DNA from 2 places in the Marinobacter sp. 1-3A genome. Region 2 is predicted to be linked to the other one. Evidence: predicted binding sites of a transcription regulator. Region 2 holds the regulator's gene; the other holds the start of a gene.
What was found. Region 2 encodes LexA, which represses DNA repair genes until DNA is damaged. Its sites were predicted from a motif close to CTGTNTNNNNANACAG; they were not measured.
Positions count from the first base shown of each region.

Region 1: recA (recombinase RecA) is a predicted target of LexA. The motif match lies at 904-919, and genes of this name have one in related genera.

Region 1 covers NZ_VCGZ01000008.1:2,603-10,158, forward strand. Annotated here, with positions in the region: gene FE848_RS12960 (nicotinamide-nucleotide amidohydrolase family protein) at 352-852, shown strand; gene recA (recombinase RecA) at 1,017-2,066, shown strand; gene FE848_RS12970 (flavodoxin family protein) at 2,087-2,557, shown strand; gene FE848_RS12975 (PilZ domain-containing protein) at 2,564-2,938, opposite strand; gene FE848_RS12980 (Lon protease family protein) at 3,188-5,596, shown strand; gene fixJ (response regulator FixJ) at 5,636-6,262, shown strand; gene FE848_RS12990 (response regulator) at 6,309-7,556, shown strand, end outside.
Region 2 covers NZ_VCGZ01000001.1:595,609-603,164, reverse strand. Annotated here, with positions in the region: gene FE848_RS02705 (translocation/assembly module TamB domain-containing protein) at 1-2,791, shown strand, start outside; gene FE848_RS02700 (gamma-glutamyl-gamma-aminobutyrate hydrolase family protein) at 2,824-3,555, opposite strand; gene FE848_RS02695 (amidoligase family protein) at 3,548-4,549, opposite strand; gene lexA (transcriptional repressor LexA) at 4,778-5,386, shown strand; gene FE848_RS02685 (cell division inhibitor SulA) at 5,432-5,923, shown strand; gene FE848_RS02680 (hypothetical protein) at 5,932-6,192, opposite strand; gene FE848_RS02675 (DUF6586 family protein) at 6,242-6,742, opposite strand; gene FE848_RS02670 (DUF1329 domain-containing protein) at 6,921-7,556, shown strand, end outside.

The DNA of each region.
Region 1 (7,556 bases), on a different contig from region 2:
CAAGTGGACGCTGGCCCGAAGGGTTCAACAGATGTAAGGGTGATGCATAAACTGGCCTGGCTAATTGTTCGTGATCAACCGAAAATCATGAGCAAAGGTTTGAAGTGGCCGGCAAGTTGGTCCAGGGAAGTCCATCGCAGTCTCAAGGTAAAGTATAACGTTAAGTGTAGCTATCCACTTCCAGTCTAAGAAAATTCATATAAAACAGTGATAACACACCGATGCATCATGGGTGTGTGCTGGGGTTTGGTGTTCTGAGCTGCTGACATGAACAAGTCCGGATAATCTTACTTTGGATGAAGCCACGGATTGTAAGAAAATTATGCCCGTGATGAAACGAGGGAGCACATTATGCCTGCCAGTGACCACGAACTCGAACAAGCTGGAGATCAATTAGCCGCAAAGTTGCTACAGCTGGGTTCCACGGTAGTGACTGCCGAGAGTTGCACCGGTGGCTGGGTTGCCAAGGTGCTGACAGATAAACCGGGATCTTCCGCCTATGTGGTGGGCGGCTTGGTCACCTACAGCAATGAAGCCAAGCAATCGTTGTTAGGCGTTACCGATGCCTCTTTGGGCAATCATGGTGCTGTTAGCGAACCGGTGGTGCGTGAGATGGTTGCAGGCGCACTTGCAGCCACCGGTGCGAATGTAGCGGTTGCCATTAGCGGGGTAGCCGGGCCAGGTGGGGGCAGTGAAGAAAAACCGGTAGGAACGGTTTGGTTTGCCTGGGGCGCCAGCATTGAGAGCACCGAAGCGGTTGTGCAGCACTTCAGAGGCGATCGCGATCAGGTGCGACGGCAGGCGGTTCTCTTTGCCCTGCAGGGAGTTAGCGGGTTTTTGAAGCAAACCTGAATGCTTTCACAATAACAGGGGTTGGCCTCTCTCTCGGGGTATGTTTTAATACTGTTCAAATATACAGGGAATTCGCTGTTACCACTGTACGGCTTCCCGATTAATCATACCTCCACCGGCTTGACTATCTTGCCGTTGGCCAAGGCAACAGAGGGTTTGCACTGATGGAAGACAACCGCAAAAAAGCATTAAGCGCAGCGCTGGGCCAGATTGAGCGCCAGTTTGGTAAAGGCGCAGTGATGAAAATGGGCGACCAGCCCCGCGAAGCCATTCCTGCGGTCTCCACCGGATCTCTTGGGCTGGACGTTGCCCTGGGTATAGGCGGACTGCCTTACGGCCGAATTGTTGAAATTTACGGCCCTGAAAGCTCTGGTAAAACAACTCTGACCCTCCAGGTTATTGCCGAAGCTCAGAAAGCCGGTAAAACCTGTGCCTTCATCGATGCTGAGCACGCGCTGGATCCCATCTACGCTGAGAAGTTGGGCGTTAACGTAGACGACCTTCTGGTTTCCCAGCCAGATACCGGTGAGCAGGCTCTTGAAATTGCCGACATGCTGGTACGCTCCAATGCGGTAGACGTCATCATTGTTGACTCTGTAGCGGCGCTGACTCCAAAGGCTGAAATTGAAGGTGAGATGGGCGATAGCCACGTCGGCTTGCAGGCCCGCCTCATGTCTCAGGCTCTGCGCAAGCTCACGGGCAATGTGAAACACGCCAACTGCTTGCTGGTTTTCATTAACCAGATCCGTATGAAGATCGGCGTAATGTTCGGCAGCCCTGAAACCACCACCGGTGGTAACGCGCTTAAATTCTACTCATCAGTACGTTTGGATATTCGTCGCATCGGTGCAGTAAAAGATGGCGACGAGGTTGTTGGCAACGAAACCCGCGTTAAAGTTGTGAAGAACAAGGTTGCTCCTCCATTCCGTCAGGCTGAGTTCCAGATTCTTTATGGCAAGGGTATTTATCACATGGCCGAAGTGCTCGATATGGGCGTTAAGGAAGGCTTTGTGGACAAGTCCGGCGCTTGGTATGCCTATAACGGCGATAAGATTGGCCAAGGTAAGGCCAATGCTTGCAAGTTCCTTGAAGAGAATCTGGAAATAGCAAAGGAAATTGAAGCCAAGGTGCGTGAAAGGCTGATGCCCAAGCCGGCATCCAAGAAAGATGCCGCTGCAGAAGCGCCTGTTGAAGCAGCAGGTGAGTTGCTTTAAGTCAGTATGGGAGGTGCTTTGTGGAACCTATAAAGAAATTGCTTATTGTTTCTCATGCGCCTTCTCCGAATACCCTCACCCTGCGCGATGCGGTCGCGCAGGGTGCAGGGCACGAAGATATCGAAAATGTTGAAGTAACCGTGCTGGCGCCCCTGGATGCTGGCCCGGATGATGTTCTTGCCTGTGATGCCATTATCCTCGGCACCACTGAAAATCTCGGCTACATGAGCGGCGCGCTGAAGGATTTCTTCGACCGCAGCTACTACCCCTGCCTGGAGAAAACCCAAGGTCTTCCATTTGCATTTTATATCCGGGCTGGCCATGACGGCACAGGAACGCGGCGCGCGATTGAAAGCATCACCACCGGGTTACGCTGGAAACTAATCCAGGAACCACTGATGTGCCGCGGAGAGTATCAGGATGAGTTCGAAGAGCAATGTCGGGAGTTAGGGATGTACGTTGCAGCCAGCCTGGATGCCGGGTTGGCCTGAGAAGTGTTAGCTGGCGAGGCGGTTGTAGAAGCCTTCGATGCGTGACAAAGCGTTGTCTACCGCTCTGGAATAGCCTTTTTTGTTAAGGTAATAGCTGAATTGAACACTTACCCGGTAGCCGGCCTGGAAAGGGCGGCATTCTACAACGCGGGCGCACACCTTTGATTCGCTGATGTACTTCCCTTCAAAGTCCATAAACAGGCGAGTACCAGGATCCAGCGGGCGTGGGCAGAGCAAGGCCATGCCGTAACGGTTCAGGTCGAGACAGGTGGCCTGGAAAGAAGGTTTGCTATTCTTGAAAAAACCGCGCTGACGAACTTGTACCTTAAGGCACGAAGCAGAATAGCGATCCTTGAGCCGGCGATCTTCGGAATCACTCATCGTAAACTGGCACCCATTGCTTATTATTATGTTGTTATAGCCGACTATAAGACTAAAGGCTGAGAGTCGGCTTGTGAAGTGTAGTGTTCGATGAAAGACGAGGGCAATGAGGAGATTGTGAAGCGTGACTTGCATCACAAAATCTTCCGCCTTTAAGCGTTTGTCACAATTCTTGCCCTCGAGCGCGACAGACAGGTTCACAGAACCTACAATGACCGGCCAATGAGTCAACCGTTACAGGACCCAACCTTGAAGTCACTGCCTCTGCATCAGCTTTACAAAGCCTGTGTTCTGAAAGATCTACCGTTCAAGTCGACCAGACAGCTGGAGCCGCTCGCGGAAATTGTGGGCCAGAATCGGGCCCAGGAAGCCGTGCGGTTTGCGCTTGCCATGCCCCATGGTGGCTATAACGTGTATGCCGTAGGGCGTAACGGCCTGGGTAAGCGCACGATGATGCTGCGTTATCTTGAGCACCACCTGGATACTGAGCAGCAAAGTCACGACTGGTGTTATGTCGCAGATTTTGAGGAGCCGCGGATTCCCAAGCTGCTGCAGTTGCCTGCGGGTAAGGGCGTGCTGTTGAAACAGGACATGGAAAAGCTCATGAGCCGGCTGGTGAAGGTCATTCCACAGACCTTCGATAGCGACAGCTTTCTGGAACGTTCAGAACAGCTCAAAGAAGAGTATGGCAAAAAGCAGGAAGATGAGCTCGAGAAGGTCGCTGCCCAGGCCCGCCGCAAGAAGGTCAGCCTGACCATCACCACGCCAGGTGGTTACCGTTTGGTGGCAATGAATGGTGATAAGCCGCATACCGCAGAGACGTTCAAGGCGCTAACGGATGCACAGCGCGACAAGTTCGAAGATTCAATCAACAAACTTGAGAAAAAGCTCCGGCAAGCACTTCGGAAATTGGCGGATTGGGAGCAGGAATATGCCGATGAACAACAGGCCCTGAACAAGGAAACGCTGGAAGGGATATCTGGCCACCAGATTGATGCATTGATTGAGAGCTACAAAAACCTGCCGGATGTAGTGGCTTACTTCGAGGCGGTACGCAAAGACCTGGTTGAGAATCTGGAGATTTTTCTCGACGACAACGAAGAGCAAGCAGCTATTGCCTATGCGTCGCTGGATAAAAAGATGCCCCGGCGCTATCTCGTTAATGTGGTGGTGCACCAGAAGACCAACGAAGTGCCAATGGTGGTGGAAGACAACCCCACTTATCACAACCTTTTTGGATACGTTGAGAACGTTACCTATAAAGGCACGGTATTTACCGATTTCTCCCTGATTCGGGCCGGCAGCCTGCACCGGGCCAATGGTGGTTATCTGTTGATGGATGCCATAAAGGTGCTTGAGCAGCCCTTCGTATGGGACGGCATCAAGCGGGCTTTGCGCTCGAAGTGCATTCAGATCAACTCTCTTGAGCGAGAGTTGACGCTCTCAGGCACCATCTCCATTGAGCCGCAGGCCGTGCCGCTGGATGTGAAGCTTGTGCTGTTCGGAGATCGTGAAACCTGGATGCTGCTGCAGGATTACGATCCCGAGTTTGCAGAGTTGTTCCGGGTGACTGCGGACTTCGAGAACGAAATGTACCGCTCCGAAGAAAGCCAGGTTATGTATGCAAAGTTTATTGCCAGCGTTGTCAAAGAAAAAAACCTGCTGCACTGCACCAATAAAGCTGTGGCAAGGGTCATCGAGCACAGCGCGCGTATGGCAGAACACCAGGACAGGCTTTCATTGCATGCTGCCAATATAGCCAACCTGCTGCGGGAATCGGACTTTTGGGCTCGCCAGGCGAATGCCAAGATGATTCAGGATGTTCATGTGGAAAGAGCGCTTGAGAGTGCGAAATACCGCAGTAGCCGTATCCGTGACCAGCTTTACGATTCAATTCGTGACGGCTCCACGTTTGTATCAACCCAAGGCTCGGTTGTGGGCCAGGTTAATGCGCTGTCTGTGCTCTCCACGGGAGGGTTCGAGTTTGGCTTGTCCAACCGCGTAACGGCCACCTGCTATTATGGGGATGGCGGGATTATGGATATCGAACGGGATGTGAAGTTAGGTGGCAATATTCATTCCAAGGGTGTGATGATTTTGAGTTCGTGGCTAGCCTCACACTTTGCGGTGATGGACCCCATGCACCTGTCTGCGAGCCTGACTTTTGAGCAGAACTACGGCGAGGTAGATGGTGATAGCGCCTCGCTGGCAGAGCTCTGTGCCCTGATATCTTCGCTTTCTGGCGTTCCGGTGCGACAAGACCTGGCCATTACAGGTTCCGTTAACCAGTTTGGCGAGGTGCAGCCGATTGGCGGCGTTAATGAAAAAGTTGAAGGCTTCTTTGCTACCTGTCAGCTCAAGGGTGGGCTTACAGGCACCCAGGGCGCCATTATTCCGGCCAACAACGTTCAGAACTTAATGCTGGACAGCGAAGTGGTTCAGGCTGTCCGGGAAAACCGGTTTGCGGTTTACTCAGTTTCAAATGTCGAGGAAGCGGTGACCTTGTTGTTGGGTAAGCCGGCGGGCAAGGCCGACAGTAAAGGCAACTATCCGAAACAGAGCGTTTTTGGCATTATCCAGCAACGGCTTGAGAAAATGCGTGAGCACGAACGCCAGGAACACGCCCGGGACGATCAGAAAGATCCGTCAATTCATTGACCGGTCGCCATAATAAAACAGACAGGAGAGAACACACCCATGACTGACATTCAGCAAACTGTATACGTGGTAGAGGACGACGAAGCCGTTCGTGACTCGCTGGAACTGTTACTGAAAACCGATGGCAAGTCGGTTAAAACCTATGAGAACGCGGCAGTGTTTCTCAAGGATTATTCCGAAAAAATGGCTGGCTGCATCGTGCTGGATATCCGTATGCCGGGCATGGATGGTATGGAGTTGCAGAAAAAGTTAAATGAAAAGCATTCTATTCTCCCAATCATTTTTGTGACCGGACACGGCGATGTCCCTATGGCTGTTGATGCCATGAAAGAAGGCGCCGTGGACTTTATCCAGAAGCCTTATCGCGAAGAAGCGTTGCTAGAGAAGATCGAAGCGGCGCTGGAACAGGATCTGGAACAGCGTAAAACACTGGGAGAGAAGCAGGAAATCATCCGCCGGGTTAAAAGCCTGACGCCTCGCGAACATGAGATTATGGATCGCATGATAGAAGGGCAGGCGAACAAGGTGATCGCTATCGAACTGGAAATCAGCCAGCGCACGGTTGAGATTCATCGCTCGCGGGTGATGCATAAGATGGGGACTCATTCGCTGGCACACCTGGTTCGAATGGTGCTGTCCGTAAAGAACCTTATCGACGAGAGGTGATCTGGCCGGCATCATGCGGTTATCTTTTTGACCGGCCTTTTTTTATATGACTGAAGTTGTCAGCGAAAATTCAGAAGTGACGGTTCTGCTGGTGGATGACAATCCACAGAACCTGAAAGTTCTCTATGAGACACTGAAAGATAAAGGCTATCGGTTGCTGATCGCCAATGAAGGCGAAAAAGCCTTGGATCTTGCCCACCGCCATCAGCCCGAAGTTGTCCTGCTCGACATCATGATGCCCGAAATGGACGGCTATGAGGTATGCGAACGCCTCAAAGCCGATCCTGAGACGGCTGACTGTGCCGTTGTGTTCCTCTCAGCCCTGGATGACCTGCAAGCGAAAGTCAAAGGCTTCGCGTTGGGCGGGGCTGATTATATCTCCAAGCCTTTCCAGTCCCAGGAAGTGATTGCCAGGGTTAAAACCCATGCCCGCGTTATTCGGCTTGAGCGTGAACTTCAGGCGCGAAACAGGGAGCTTCAGAGCGATCAGGCCCGTATCCTCAATTCGATCAGTGAAGGTATCTACGGGCTTGATGAGAAGGGCACGATCGAGTTCGCCAATCCTGCAGCAGGCATCATTATGCGATGCCCTGTTGAAGATCTGATCGGCCGGAATTTTTTCGATACCCACTTCAGTACAGCAGCCCAATGCCCTAGCGGACTCCCGGTTCATGCGACCTGTAGCCAGGGTGTGGCGGAAAATCAGCGCGATATAAGAATGCTGCGTGCCGATGGCACCGGATTTCCGGCTGAATACCGTTCCACGCCAAAGCTTGAAGGAGAAGAGTTGCACGGTGCGGTGGTTGTATTCCGCGATATAACGGTCGAGCTTGATGGCGAGCAGGCGCTGGAAGAGGCGCGAGAGCTGGTACAGGAGCAGCGTGACCAATTGGCGCACATATCCCGGTTGACCACCATGGGAGAGATGGCTGCAGGTGTTGCTCACGAGGTGAATCAGCCACTGACTGCAATTGCCAATTATGCTCGAGTCTCCAAGCGGATGATGTCCGTTGAAAACCCGAATTTGAGTCTGCTGCAGGAAACCCTTGATAAAATTGAGGCGCAATCGCACCGTGCCAGCGAGATAATTCGCAGGATCAGGCGATTTGTTAAAAAACCTGCGACTGGCAAAGAAGTGCTTTCTGTTCCTGCTCTGCTGGAAGACACCCGCGAGTTTGCGGAAGTGGACGCGCGCAACAACGACGGGGCCATTGAGCTACTTGTATCCGAGGATCTGCCGGAGGTGCTGGCTGACCCGATTCAGGTTCAACAAGTTGCGCTGAATTTGATCCGG
Region 2 (7,556 bases):
GGATATACGGCTGGAACTGTCTGCAGGCAATCAGGGCGTGGAGGGCGAGGCAGACAACTTGCCCCGAAATGTCATAGTGACCGGCAGTACCCAATGGCAAGGCGGCTTGAGTGCAGAAGCAGACATACAGCTACGGCAGTTTCCCTGGTATTCGTTGATTGCTGGTCTGGAAGAGCCGCCGATTGATTTACGCATGCTGAACGGAAGCGTCTCATGGCGGGATGGGCGTTATCAGGCGAATCTCACTGCAGAAGTGGACAGCCCCCAGGGCAGTTCAGAGTTAGCAGCGGCGGTTGATGGCGATACTACCCAGGCTCGTCTGACCGAGCTCTCTGCGATTACCGATGCAGGATCACTTTCCGGTGAGGGAACGGTCAAGTTTTCCGGGCCTTTGAGTTGGCGGGCGGCTTTGGAGTTGGAGAACTTTAATCCGGGCTACTGGGTGCCAATGCTGGATGCAGACCTCAGCGGTGGTGTTACTACAGAAGGGCAACTTACAGACGGCCCTATTCCCGATATGAAAGCCGGCTGGGACTTGTCGGGGCAATGGCGCTCCAGCCCCGCTGTGATAGCTGGCCGCCTTGATACTTCAAGCGGTGACTGGGATGTTCCTGCACTGAAACTGGCTGTTGGTGATAATCGGGTTGAGGGTAGTGGTCGATGGGGGACACAGTTAAAAGCCAGCCTTAACCTTATGCTGACGGAGCCGGGGAAAATTATGCCGGGCCTAGGCGGGCAGGCTGATCTTCAGCTACGGCTTTCGGGCAGCCCTGATAGCCCGCGAGGAACCTTGACGGCCAGTGCAACTGAATTGCGCTGGCAAGACCTGCTGGTTGTTGAGATTCTGGATGTAAACGCCCAGTTGGAGCAGGGGTTCCGTCTTAACGCCGAGTTACAGGGCAAAGGCATTACCGCCGGTGGCCAAACCATTGAGTCGTTAATCGTCAGGGCGCAAGGCACTCAGGGGAATCATACAGTTGCGCTCGATGCTCAACATGACGAAGCAAGATTGCAGCTGGATTTTCAGGGCGCAGCGGGTGAAGCATGGACAAGCTGGCAGGGCGAGCTGGCAAGAGGTGTGATTGATGTGCCTGAGCAGGAGCAGAGCTGGGAACTTGGGGCCCCCGCCGGGCTTGTTTACGGAGAGAGCGGCGAGCTTCGTTTTGCTGCCCACTGTTGGAACTGGCAGCAAAGCTCTGTTTGTGCTGATGATCAAACCCTGCTGCCAGTGCCTAGCATCGCCTACCGGATTGACAGCTTCCCGGCCACGGCTCTGGCCCCGATTCTGCCAGAGACCTTGCGCTGGCATTCCAGCATTAATGGTGAGATTGCCTTTACCTCTAACGATTCAGGTCCCGACGGGCGGATAGCGCTGGATGCTGGCGAAGGCCGTTTCGAAATACTGCTGGATAGTGAGTGGGAAACCTTGACTTACACAACTCTGACGACGGAGTTGGAGCTGAAGCCTGAACAGGCAGACCTCGCTGTGCGACTGTCGGGGCCGGAGCTTGGCAAACTCTCGGTGGATGTGAGTCTGGACCCCATGGACGAAGACCGGCCGGTTGAAGGCAAGTTCAAACTGGACGGTCTCGATATTGCCCTGGCCGGCTTGTTTAGCGGGCTTGAGGAGATTTCTGGAGAGGTTAACGGTGAGGGAACCATTTCCGGCCCCCTTATGAAGCCTGCAGTGAGGGGCGAGATAACATTGAGCAATGGGCGGGTGGTGGATCCACGTTTACCGATCCCCATGGAGGAGGTCATTGTCAGTGTGGAGCTCAACGGCTATTCCGCTGATATTCGCGGCCGGATTCATAGCAATCCCCGCAGTGAAGCAATCATTGAGGGAGAGGTCGACTGGCAGGGAGCTCCCGGTGGTCAAATTCGCATTACCGGGGAACGGCTACCCTTTAGTCTTGAACCCTACGCTCACGTGGAAGTGGTGCCAGATCTGACTATCGCATTCCGTGACAGTGCACTGAGTGTGGAAGGCCGGCTTGAGGTGCCCCGCGGGAGTATCGAAATAAAAGGCCTGCCTGATCAGGCAGTGTCCGTATCTGAAGACGAAGTGATTGTAGGTGTGGAGCAGGAAGAGCCTCTTATCCGCTCGCTGGATATGGATGTGACGGTTGTGGTCGGTGAGGATCAGGTAACCTTTGCGGCATTCGGGGTGACCGGCGATTTGGAAGGCTCTTTGCGGATCAATAACGACATGGATACCAGAGGCACCCTGCAACTGGTTAATGGTCGATATGAGGCCTTTGGGCAGGAGCTTGAGTTGCGCAGGGCGCGATTGCTGTTTGTCGGCAGTCTGGTCCAGCCGTATCTCGATATTGAAGCTGTCCGTCAAGTGGATTCTGTGGTGGCAGGGATTCGGTTAAGCGGCCCGGTGCAGGCGCCCGTAACCGAAGTGTTCTCAAACCCCTCCATGCCGCAAGCAGAGGCGCTGTCTTATGTGATTCTTGGTCGGGCGCCCGGTGGGCAGGGTGATGATGGTCAGATGAGTCGTGCTGCTATTTCACTTGGCCTGACCCAGGTAAACAAGGTGACAGGGCAAATCGGTGAGGAGTTCGGCATTCGTCAGTTGACTCTGGAAGCAGAGGGCAGTGGCGACCAAACGTCGGTAGTAGCCAGTGGGTACCTGACTGATGAACTCAGTATCCGTTATGGGGTCGGAATTTTCGAACCGATCAGCACAGTAGCGCTGCGATATGATCTGGGTAAGTACTTTTACCTAGAAGCAGCCAGCGGGCTGGCTGCATCTCTGGATATCTTCTACACCCGGGATTTTTAAACTCTGTCAGGCCTGTCAGTTGCAGCGGACGCTCAATGAGCTGGAGCAGTTTGGCTCAATCGGGCCAGCTTGACGGTTAAGGCTGCCTCCAGAAACTGACCAAAGATGCGCCTGTGCCCGGCATGGTAAAGCAGGTATTCAGGGTGCCACTGAAGCCCCATAAGCCATTGCCCCTGGGTGCTTTCAATGGCCTGAACAAACAGGTCGTTATCCACCGCGGTCACCTTCAGGTTTTTCCCAAGCTGTTTTATGGCCTGGCTGTGTATGCGGTTTGCGCCTATTACCGGCGCTCTCATAACCTGCCCCAGCAAGCTTGTTGCGACAAGTCGTACGGTTTGCATCGGCAGCAATAAAGGGCGGTGTCTGGTGTTTACCCTTAAGGGGGTAACGTTCTGGCACAGGGAGCCACCGTGGAATATGTTGATGAACTGCGCGCCTCTGCAAATACCCAGTACCGGGATTCCTATTGCTTCTGCTTGTTCCAGGAGCAGTTGGTCTGTGGTGTCCCGTGCTTTGTCATACTTGGCGCTTACCTGCGGCTGCTGGCCATAACGCTCAGGATGCACGTGGGTACCCCCGGAAAGCACCAGTCCGTCAAGCAGAGACACATCCACCCTGGCACCAGGGCGTATGTAGTAGGTATGCGCACCCTTCAGGCGAAGTGCCAAGCTAATCAAGCGTTGGGCAAAACGTTTTCGAGCCGGGCCGCTGATGCCTATCGTCAGCCCGGGCAGGCTGTCGTCAGGTTCGATGTGTTCAGACATAGCCTTTGCTTTCGAGCCAGTGTGTAGAGGTTTCCAGCCAGCTTGTGGTCAGATTGCGTATGCTGATTTTACGGCTGTCCATGAACAGGGCGCGAAGTTCTCTCAAATCCTCAGCGTGGTTGGCCAGTTGCTCAACCACGACCCAGTCATTCCAGACAGTGGAGAAATGCCAGTCAGGGTTATCTATGTCGCAGTCCGGAAGTCTGTAATGCAAGGTTGGCCGGCTTTTGATGCGGGGGTCTTCAACGTATTCGTCGAGCAGGGGTTTGTCGAGATGAGCAAACAGGGGCAGTAGATCAAGGGCTCGGTTACGAGTAGGGTTGGATTCCAGGTAATCCACCATCATTTGCCGCTGATCTGGTGCGTAGTTGTCCTCAATCAACAGGTCGGTGTACTTGCTGCTCCACGGCTCAATGTAGGGGGTGAACTTTCTGCTGATATCCAGTTGATGGCGAGCTTTTAGCCAATCATATAGCACTGCAAACGCCTGATAATAGCGCACAAGTGTTGTCGGCTTGAGGTCTGGCAGTTCAGGGTTAAGCTGTAAGCCGAACGCAAAGTAGATCGCGTTTCTGCTGCCCAATGCACCCGCTTCCCGGAGTTCGTCGACCAGAGTCTCAATCTGGTGCAGGTCTGAAAAAGCCATGGGCGGACTTACAATTTCCAGCGGCACAATCAATTCAGCCGCTGCGTCTATAACCTCCATTGCCTGCCCGCCAAGTTCCCGAATGGGTTGGGGAAGGCGCTCGTCTGCAAGATCCAGATCTTTGATCGGGTCGGAATCCAGTTCAATGATGAAACTGCCCAAGGGGGTTTCAAGCGTGCTCACATAGCGGGACTGCGGTTTTGCAACGCCGCCCAACAACGCCCCGGCCAGGTCAACTAACTCCTGATATCCCAACCCGGACAATTCAATCTCCACACCCACCCTGCGCTCTTTCCCGTCGGCGGTTTTGACTACGTCTGGCATGTTCAAGGTGATGGTTTTATTCATGGTTCTCTCTGAGGCGGAGTGTGAAGTTTTTCACTCTATCACACTACCAAAGCACTACCAGTCAGGGAGCTGCAAGAAAATAACCTGAGCGGCTTTACACTGGATAAAACACTGTATATAGTCAAATCACTGTATAAAAAGACAGGATGGTTGGATTACTGTATACACCATCACATATAAGACCCGGCTTGTATAAGCCCTGCATGCAGCAAGCGGAGCAGCGAAACAATGAAGCTGACAGCAAGACAAACCCAGGTACTGGAAATTATTCGTCGATCTGTTGACGAAACCGGCTATCCACCTACACGTGCAGAAATTGCGACAGAGATGGGTTTCCGTTCTGCGAATGCGGCGGAAGAGCACTTGCGTGCATTGGCGCGTAAGGGTGCCATCGAAATGGTTCCGGGTGCCAGCAGGGGTATCCGGTTGCCTGAAGTTGCCGAAGACCCCGGTTTGCCGGTTATTGGTCAGGTAGCGGCGGGCAGTCCGATTCTGGCCCAGGAGCACGTTGAAGACCATTGCACGCTCAAGCCGGAGTTTTTCTCGCCTTCTGCTGACTATCTGCTTCGTGTCAGGGGTATGAGCATGAAAGATATCGGGATTCTGGATGGCGACTTGCTTGCTGTGCACAGCACTCAGGATGTTCGAAATGGCCAGGTGGTTGTAGCCCGGGTGGGTGATGAAGTGACTGTGAAACGCTTTAGAAAAGAAGGTTCAAAAGTCTATCTGATCGCTGAAAATGAAGAGTTTGCGCCGATAGAAATCGATTTGAAAGAGCAGGAATTGTTTATTGAAGGGCTGGGTGTGGGTGTTATCCGGCGTTCCGATCTGCACTGATCGGGCCAGCATAACCACAGACGCATTGTAAAGGCGGGTAAATATATGGAACAGCTAAGCTTTAATCAGAATATTGCGTGGCAGCAGAGCGTTATGCCTGGCCTGGTACCGGAATACACAGCCCCGAAGCAGCGCACGGTTATCCGGACGCGGCGCAAGCCTGATGTGGAAAGTCCTGCGCCGGCTGGAAATGTAACGGAAATCATTCTGCCGGAGGGGCAGGTAGAGAACTTTCAACTGCTATTGCCAATGCTGACTCAGCTGAACCAGGAGAAGCGCTGGTTGGCGTGGATAGACCCGCCCCAGGCGCTGGTGAGTAAGTGGCAAAAGATGCACGGTATCATTACCGGTGAACTGCTGGTTTTGCGTTCTACCGCTGAGTACCCGGCTCGTCAGCTTGCTGAGATAGCACTAAGCGCGGGTACCTGTCATGCGGTGGTTATGTGGACGGGGAAGCTGGGTAAAACAGCATTTGCTTCCTTGCAGGAAGCGGCTGCTAAAGGCAACAGCCACGGGGTCGTTCTCAGGCAGCGTTGAGTCCGGTTTTAATGCAGTGTGTATGCGGGCTGGGCGTCTGAAACGTCCAGTTCGTCGTCTTCCCAGTCAATGTCGTGAGACACAGTCCCGGCAGCTTCTATACCCGCCGCAATCATGGCTTTGGCCACAGACATATCCCGATCTCCCATCATTTCACGGGCTTCATCCGAAAATGAAATTTTGACTAATGGCGCGCTGTCGTCGTCGATGCGGCGAAGGGCATAATCGCCGTTGTTCAGTTGTACAATTTCGAAAAACGATGGTGACATTTCAATAACCTTTTAATGTTGAGAACCTGTAAGTGTGTATTGGGAGGGATTACCACTCGCCGTGTTGCGCTTCCAGGTTGTCGGTAAACTGTTTTATGGCTTTCAGAGTTTTTCTGAGAGCTTGGGCTGATCGGTCTGGCCCGGTTTCTGCTGAGACGGCAATAATGTTTTCTGAGTTAACCGTCTTCCGTGTCGCTGGTGGGTTGTTCTGAGCAGTCTCGAGCTGATCAAGGTGGCTCCACCAGCTTCTGCTGTCCCGTTCAAGAGTTGTAAGAAACTCTATTTCCGTGGCCTCATCGCCAATAAGATTGGCCAGTTCCGCGAGGGACAAAGGCCTATTCGGGCGTTTCTGGTAAAGCCTGGCAATCATTGCCAGTAATAATTGTTTCGCTCTCAGCAGCAGTTCGATAGAGCCTTGTGTTGCTGCTTCCTGCTGCAGTTTTTGCGTTGGCGCCGAGCTTCCTGTAGCAGCCGCTTGAGCCGCGACATCAAGTAACGTGCTGGCAAGAAACAATTTTTGTGAAACCAGCGAATACCATTGAGAAGCCATCGAGCGCTCACCTTAATTAATCCGCCATTCTACCATTTTGGTTTGCAGATTTCTTTACCCCCCTGCAGACTTGGTCCCAAGTGACAATAAAACACAATTAATGACTTGAAACGGGCGTTTGAATTTGGCAAAAAGCATGCTTCGTCTTGGGTTATTGGTTTGTCTGGAGGGGTATGGAATGCGGAGCCGATTAGTCGCATGTATGGCAGTTCTTTTGGTTGGGTATACCGGCCAGGTGCTGTCAGCAGTAACGGTAGCTGAAGCAGAACGGCTAAAACGGGATTTGACGCCGGTTGGTGCTGAGCGGGCAAGCAATGCCTCCGGTAGCATTCCCGAGTGGACCGGCGGGCTGAGTGAGGCGCCTGCTAACTGGCGTAAGGGCCAGGTTGAGATAGATCCATTTCCCCAAGACGAAACCTTGTTCGTAATCACTGCGAGCAACATGCACCTCTACAAAGACAGGCTCTCTGAAGGCTCCATTAAAATGCTGAGCCAGTACGGCCCGAATTTCTTTATGCCGGTTTACCAGACTCGCCGTACAGCAGCATTTCCTGAGAATGTGTACGAGAAATACTATGAGAATGCTCTGACTGCGGAGGTGCTGGATAACGGTAATGGCGTGCGCAACACTATTATGACAAGCCCGTTTCCCATTCCGAAAACCGGGCTTGAAGTGATGTGGAACCACATTTTGCGGTATCGCGGTGAAGAGGTATCCTTCCGGAGTGCCTCTGCAACGCCCCAGGTGGATGGCTCCTACAACCCTGTAGTTAATCACTACGACTACTACTTCCCTTACAGCAAGGAAGGGGCG